Microbaculum marinisediminis: one gene and its partner. Each later gene encodes a partner of the first gene's protein in a complex. Links are inferred from orthologs where the notes say so. Each region holds a gene or a part of one and is shown on either strand. Other genes may lie near its edges.

The links. The genes of interacting proteins can lie anywhere in the genome.
Region 2: the proteins of MUB46_RS03205 (region 1) and MUB46_RS20025 are in contact, whole or in part, in a cryo-EM structure (PDB 8GIZ), measured with the Escherichia coli proteins. The link is inferred for Microbaculum marinisediminis from one-to-one orthologs.

Annotation. Positions count from the first base shown.
Region 1 is NZ_JALIDZ010000001.1:634,613-638,453, forward strand. Bases 376-3,263 are described here. They hold MUB46_RS03205 (DNA polymerase III subunit gamma/tau), read left to right. Parts: upstream 376-842; coding sequence 843-2,684; downstream 2,685-3,263. Other genes in these bases: MUB46_RS03195 (HIT family protein), read right to left, coding at 376-507; MUB46_RS03210 (YbaB/EbfC family nucleoid-associated protein), read left to right, coding at 2,700-3,026; MUB46_RS03215 (SDR family oxidoreductase), read right to left, coding at 3,046-3,263. Outside these bases: more of MUB46_RS03195, read right to left, coding at 91-375; more of MUB46_RS03215, read right to left, coding at 3,264-3,841. UniProt on the Escherichia coli protein: Part of the beta sliding clamp loading complex, which hydrolyzes ATP to load the beta clamp onto primed DNA to form the DNA replication pre-initiation complex.
Region 2 is NZ_JALIDZ010000010.1:172,514-175,815, forward strand. What follows is about bases 477-3,302. They hold MUB46_RS20025 (DNA polymerase III subunit delta'), read left to right. Parts: upstream 477-1,271; coding sequence 1,272-2,333; downstream 2,334-3,302. Other genes in these bases: MUB46_RS20015 (D-alanyl-D-alanine carboxypeptidase family protein), read left to right, coding at 477-548; tmk (dTMP kinase), read left to right, coding at 558-1,268; metG (methionine--tRNA ligase), read left to right, coding at 2,386-3,302. Also shown: more of MUB46_RS20015, read left to right, coding at 1-476. UniProt on the Escherichia coli protein: Part of the beta sliding clamp loading complex, which hydrolyzes ATP to load the beta clamp onto primed DNA to form the DNA replication pre-initiation complex.

The DNA of each region.
Region 1 (3,841 bases):
CCTTTCAAACGGGCCCTGTCAGCCCGGCCCTGTCAGGCTGGCGCGAACGGTCGCACGCGCGCCCCGGGGCGGGCAAGTCGCGTCGCGCCCTCACCGGCCCTGAAACGCGTCGGAGAGCTTTTCGATCAGGTCGACCCGGGCGTCCTTGTCGTAGGCCTTGCGCGGCACAGCGCCCCAGACCGGGCCGGGCCAGGCCTCGTCATCGCGAAACCGGGCGATGACATGGACGTGCAGTTGCGCGACCTGGTTGCCGAGCGCGGCGACATTGAGCTTCTCGGCGCCGGTCACGGACCGCAGCGCCGCGCTGGCCATCGCGATCTCGTCCATCAGCCGATGGCGGGTTTCCGGCTCCAGATCGACGATCTCGATGGCGTCCGGCGTCCGCGGCACCAGGACGAGCCACGGGAAGTTGGCGTCGTTCATCAGCCGCACCTCGCACAGGTCCAGCATGGCGACGGGAATCGTGTCGGCGGCGAGGCTCGAATGAAGGCTGAAGGTGACGCTCATCGGAATTCGGTCTCCGGATTTCGGGTGATTCCCCTGGAACCGCGTCCGGGATCATCGGTGGTGAGGCCGGTACCGGCAAGGATTTTCGGTGGAAAGCGGCGCAATCCGCACGGATCGGGCCAACGGGGTTGCGTCGGCGCGCGCCAAGTCTGATATAGTCGTGTCAGGGAGGTTGGCGGCGGACGAGCCGCTCGCCAACCGGGTCAGGTCCGGAAGGAAGCAGCCCTAACGAGTACTGGTTCGGGTTGTCGTCCAGCCTCCCACTTTAATCCTAAGCAAAACCGGCATCGCATGCCGGCGCCGCAGGCCCTTTTCGGCGCGAGCAGGGACGCTTCATGGATCAGCGAACACCGGACGATTCGACGGTCGCGCCCGCCGGATATCGTGTGCTCGCGCGCAAGTACCGGCCCTCCAGCTTCGACGACCTGATCGGCCAGGAGCCGATGGTGCGCACCCTGCGCAACGCCTTCGAGACCGGGCGGATCGCGCAGGCCTACATGCTCACCGGCGTGCGCGGGGTCGGCAAGACGACGACGGCGCGCATCCTGGCGCGCGCGCTCAACTACGAGCCGAAGGACGGCGGAGGCGCCGGCGACGCGAAGCCCGGGCCGACGCTCGACATGCCTGAGGAGGGCCGGCACTGCCGCGCGATCCTCGAATCGCGCCATGTCGACGTGATCGAGATGGACGCCGCCTCCCATACCGGCATCGACGACATCCGCGAGATCATCGAGGCGGTGCGCTACCGCCCGGCGGAAGCCCGCTACAAGATCTACATCATCGACGAGGTGCACATGCTCTCGAAGGCCGCCTTCAACGGTCTTCTGAAGACGCTCGAAGAGCCGCCGGAGCATGTGAAGTTCATCTTCGCGACGACGGAAATCCGGAAGGTTCCGATCACCGTTCTGTCGCGCTGCCAGCGCTTCGACCTGCGCCGCGTCGACGCCGACCAGCTGGTCAAGCACCTGGAGGGCATCGCCCGGGCCGAGGCCGTCGACGTGGACGACGAGGCCCTGCGCATGATCGCGCGGGCCAGCGAGGGCTCGGTGCGCGATTCGCTGTCCCTGCTAGACCAGGCCATCGCCCATGGCGGCGGCCAGGTGAAGGCGGAGGAAGTGCGCGGCATGCTCGGCGTCGCCGACCGCGCCCGCGTCGTCGACCTGTTCGACAAGGTGATGTCCGGCGACATCGCCGCGGCGCTGAACGAGCTCGACAGCCAGTACGCGGAGGGCGCGGCGCCGGAGATGGTGCTGACCGACCTCGCCGGCTTCGTGCACCTTGTCACCCGCATGCGCATCGTGCCGGCTTCCGCCGAGGACGCGTCGCTGTCCGAGGCCGAGCGCGAGCGCGGCAAGGAATTCGCGGCGCAGATCCCGGTCTCCGAGCTGAGCCGCGCCTGGCAGATCCTGCTGAAGGGCATCGGCGAGGTGGAGAGTTCGCCGCGCCCGCTGGCGGCCGCCGAGATGGTGCTGGTGCGGCTCGCCTACGCCTCGACCCTGCCGAGCCCGGAGGACGTCATCCGCCGGCTCGACGAGGGCGCGCCGGTGGGCAATACGCCGGCGGCTGGTTCGGGCGGCCCGGGCAATCCGGGCGGCGGCGGCGGGGCGAGCGCGGCGGCGCCCGGGCGGTCGGCCTTCAAGCCGACCCTTCCCACCTTCGTGCCGACCAAGGCGACGGCGGGGCCGACTGCCTTGCGCGTCGTGCCGAGCCCGCAGCCGCAGGCGCCGGCCGTCGACCTGCCGCTCCCGCGCACCTTCGAAGCCGTGGTGGCGCTGGCCGAGGAGAAGCGCGACGCCAGGCTGCGCTCGGCGCTGGAGCTGTTCGTGCGCATCGTCCGGTTCGAGCCGGGACGCATCGAAATGTCGCTCGCCGACAACGCGCCTGGCGATCTCGTCCACGATCTGCAGCAAAAACTGTCGGAATGGACCGGAAAGCGCTGGGTCGTCGCGGTTTCGCGCGAACAGGGCGCGCCGACCGTCCGCGAGCAGCGCGAGCAGACCCGCACGGCGCTGATCGATTCAATGCGCCGCGATCCGACCGTGTCGGCGGTGCTGAGCGCGTTTCCGGGCGCCGAGATCGTCGATGTCCGCGCCGAACCGGCCGACGACCCTGCCTCCGACATGCCGGATACCGGTACGGTCGAGACACTGGATTCGCCCGACGACGAAGACGATTGATCCGAAAGGACCGCAATGATGGACTTCATGAAGATGATGAAACAGGCCAAGGAGCTGCAGGCCCGCATGGGCGAGCTTCAGGCCGAGCTCGAGGCGCTGGAGGTCGAGGGCACCGCAGGCGGCGGCCTCGTCACCGTCACGCTGTCGGCCAAGGGCGGCATGCGCGGCCTGAAGGTCGATCCGAGCCTGATCAAGCCGGAAGAAGCCGAGATTCTGGAAGACCTTATCATCGCCGCCCATGCCGACGCGCGGCGCAAGGCCGAAGCGGCCATGGCCGAGAAGATGCAGGACGTCACCGGCGGCCTGCAGTTGCCGCCCGGCATGAACCTGCCCGGCATGTGAGCCGGCGGCCGCGTCGGCGTTACGTCCGTCCGTCGCCGGCTTCGAACAAGGCGTTCAGCCCGTCCCGATAGGTCGGGTACTGCAGTTCGACGCCCAGTTCCTGCTTGATCCTGTCGTTGCGCGCGCGGCGGTTCGCCGAATAGAAGCTCCGCGCCATCGGCGTCAGCTCGGCGTCGTCGAAGGCAATTTCCGGCGGCGGCGCGACCCCCATCAGGTCCGCGGCAAAGGCGATGACGTCCTGCGGCGGCCCGGGCTCGTCGTCGGACAGGTTGTAGACGCCGCCGGCGCGCGGACGCGCCATCGAGGCTTCCAGCACGCCGGCGATATCGGCGACATGGATGCGATTGAAGACCTGGCCGGGCTTCACCAGCCGCCGCGCCTTTCCGGCCTTCAGATTGACCAGCGCGTTGCGGCCCGGCCCGTAGATGCCGGCGATACGGAACAGCATGACCGGGATGCCGGCCTCCTCGCCGAACCGGAGCCAGTCCTGCTCGGCGACGACGCGGCGGGCGTTGCGCGGGCTCACAGGAGCGGTCGCCGCCGTCTCGTCGATCCAGGCGCCGCCGTGATCGCCATAGACGCCGAGCGTCGAGAGATAGCCGAGCCACCGGATCGTGCCCGACCGGGCGGCGAGATCCGCACGGTGGTGGATCAGCACCGGATCGCCCGCCTCTCCCGGCGGGATCGACTGGAGCACGTGCGTCGCGCCGTCGAGCGCCGTCGCCACCTCCGGTCCCGGCGCAGCGCCTTCGAAGACGACCGCCTCCACGCCTTCGGCCCTGAGCGCCTCGACCTTTTCGCGCGTGCGCACACTG
Region 2 (3,302 bases), on another replicon or contig:
CGATCATCGGCAAGACCCCGGGCGCCGACGGCCTGTTCACCGGCTACGACGAGGAAGACGGCTACGGCATGATCGCCTCCGCCGACCAGGACGGCCAGAGGATGATCGCCGCGATCCACGGGCTGTCGTCGAGCAACGAGCGCATCAACGAGATGCAGAAGCTGCTCGCCTGGGGCTTCCGGTCGTTCGAGAAGGTCACGCTGTTCCAGGCCGGAGAGCCGGTCGGGGAGGTGGGTGTCTTCGGCGGCACGGACGGCTGGGTCCCGCTCGCCGGCCACGAACCGATCCAGATCCTCATTCCCCGGGGCGCCAAGTCCAAGCTACGCGCCCGCATCGTGTATCGGGGCCCGCTTCGCGCGCCCGTCGAGGAAGGCCAGCAGGTTGGCGAGCTCGAAGTCATGAACGACCAGGAGCTGATCAGCCGAATTCCGCTCTACGCCACGCGCGCCGTCGGCATCGGACCGCTGTACAGCCGCGCGCTCGACGCGGCCTACGAGTTGATGGTCGGTCTGGTCCATAGCGGCGTCGAAATGGCGACGAAGAACTAGGCGCGCACGATGGGGGCGGCGCCGGGCAAGTTCATCAGCTTCGAGGGCGGCGAGGGAACCGGCAAGTCGACGCAGATCAAGCGGCTCGCCGGGAAACTTCGCGGCCTCGGGATCGACGTCGTCGAAACCCGGGAGCCGGGCGGCACCAAGGGCGCCGAGATCGTGCGCCGCACGATCCTGTCCGGCCGGGTCGAGGCGCTGGGACCGTTCGCCGAGGCGCTGCTGGTGAATGCCGCCCGCGACGACCACCTGAACGAAGTGATCCGTCCTGCGCTGAAAGCGGGCAAATGGGTCCTGTGCGACCGGTTCGCCGATTCCACGCGCGCCTATCAGGGCACGCTGGGCGGCATCGACCGGCGGCTGCTCGAGGCCTTCGAGACGGCGGTCATCGGCGATGACTGGCCGGATCTGACGCTGATACTCGACCTCGATCCGCACATCGGCCTGGAGCGCGCCCGCGCCGTGACGCGCGCCGAGAACGGCGGCCCCGGCGGCGACCGTTTCGAGGACGTGGACCTGGAGAGCCACCGCAAGCTCCGCGACGCCTTTCTGGCGATCGCCCGCAGGGAGCCGGAGCGCTGCGTTGTCATCGACGCATCCGAGTCGATCGACGCAGTCGGCGCGGCGATCTGGACGGCCGTCGCGGATCGGATTGCCTTGCCTGGCAAGGACAACGCCGGGACAAAGGCTCCTGGAACACGAACCAACGCGGCCTCCTGACCGATGACTGCAACGATCCCGCCGGATTTCTCCATCTCCCCACCGGAGGCCGCCGCGTGCCTGATCGGCCATGACGACGCCGAGGCGGCCCTGTTGAGCGCCTACAAGTCGGGCCGACTGCATCACGCCTGGCTGGTCGACGGGCCGGAAGGCGTCGGCAAGGCGACGCTCGCCTACCGGTTCGCCCGCTTCCTGTTGGGCCATCCCGATCATGGCGAGGACGCGGTCCAGGCCGCGCGGGATCTCACCGTTCCGGCGGACGATCCGGCCGCCCGGCAGATCCGCGCCCGGTCCCATCCCGATCTCATCGTCCTGCAACGCCCCCGCGACGAGGAGGGGAGGGCGACGGCAACCGTGATTTCCGTTGATCAGGTCCGCAAGGTCGCCCGCTTCCTGTCGACCACATCGGCGACGGGGGGATGGCGAGTCGTGATCGTCGACACCGCCGACGACTTCAACCGCTCGTCTGCGAACGCGCTTCTGAAGATGCTGGAGGAACCGCCGCAGCGCGCCGTTTTCCTGCTCCTTTCCGGTTCGCCGGGCCGTCTGCTGCCGACGATACGGTCGCGGTGCCGGCGGCTTGCGCTGAAGCCGCTGGATACCGCGACGGTCGCGGAGGCGCTTCGTATCGCCGGGGTAGGGCAGGACGACGACGCCCGCGCGACGGCGGCCGCGCTGTGCGGCGGAAGTCTCGGCAAGGCCATGGATCTCGCCACCCAGGAGGCGGTCGAGACCATCCATGCGGTCAACAAGCTTCTCGCCGACATGCCGCGGCACGACCCGGTCGCCGCGCAGAAGCTGGCCGAAGCGCTTGGACGGCGCGGTGCGGAGGATCGCTACCGTATGGCGACCTCGCTGCTCACCGACGCGATCGCGGGCCGGATGCGCAAAGCGGCCCGTGCCGGCGCCCAGCCCCACGTTCTTGCGCCTTGGGCGGAGGTATGGGAAAAGGTCACGCAAGCGCTCGCCGAGGCCGAAAGGCTCAATCTCGACCGCACGCTAACCCTTCTGTCGGTGTTCCGTATCGTATCCACCGCGACTTCGCTCGACGCGGCTCGCGTCTGAAAGGACGCCGCGGAAACGAACGGCGCGCCGGCACTTGTCCGTAAGGCCAGTCATGACGTCCAAATTCTACATCACGACCGCGATCTCCTATCCCAACGGCGCCCCCCATATCGGGCATGCTTACGAGGCCATGGCGACGGACGCGATCGCGCGGTTCATGCGGCTGGACGGGCGCGACGTCTATTTCCTGACCGGCGTCGACGAGCACGGCATGAAGATGGCGCAGACGGCGGCCAAGGAAGGGCTGACCCCGCGCGAACTCGCCGACCGCAACACGCCGCTTTTCGAGAAGATGGTCACGTCGCTCGAGTGCTCGAACGACGACTTCATCCGCACGACCGAGCCGCGCCACCACACCTCGTCCCAGGCGATCTGGGAGCGCATGGTCGAGGCAGGCGACATTTACCTCGGCACCTATTCCGGCTGGTACTCGGTGCGCGACGAAGCCTATTACGCCGAATCCGAGACGACCGTTCGCGAGGACGGTGTTCGGATCGGCCCCAATGGCACACCCGTCGAGTGGACCGAGGAGAACAGCTATTTCTTCCGTCTGTCGGCGTTCCAGGACCGGCTGCTGAAGCTCTACGAAGACCATCCCGACTTCATCATGCCGAAGGAGCGCTACAACGAGGTCGTCAGCTTCGTGAAGGGCGGCCTGCAGGACCTGTCGGTCTCGCGCACGACGTTCGACTGGGGCGTGAAGGTTCCCGGCGACGAAAAGCACGTGATGTACGTCTGGGTCGACGCCCTGACGAACTACATCACCGGCGTGGGATATCCCGATACCGACGGCGAGACGTTCCGGAAGTGGTGGCCTGCCGACCTCCATGTCATCGGCAAGGACATCGTGCGGTTTCATACAGTCTACTGGCCGGCATTCCTGCTCTCGGCCGGTGTCGCGCCGCCGAAGCGCGTCTTCGCGCACGGCTTCCTGTTCAACCGCGGCGAGAAGATGTCGAAGTCGGTCGG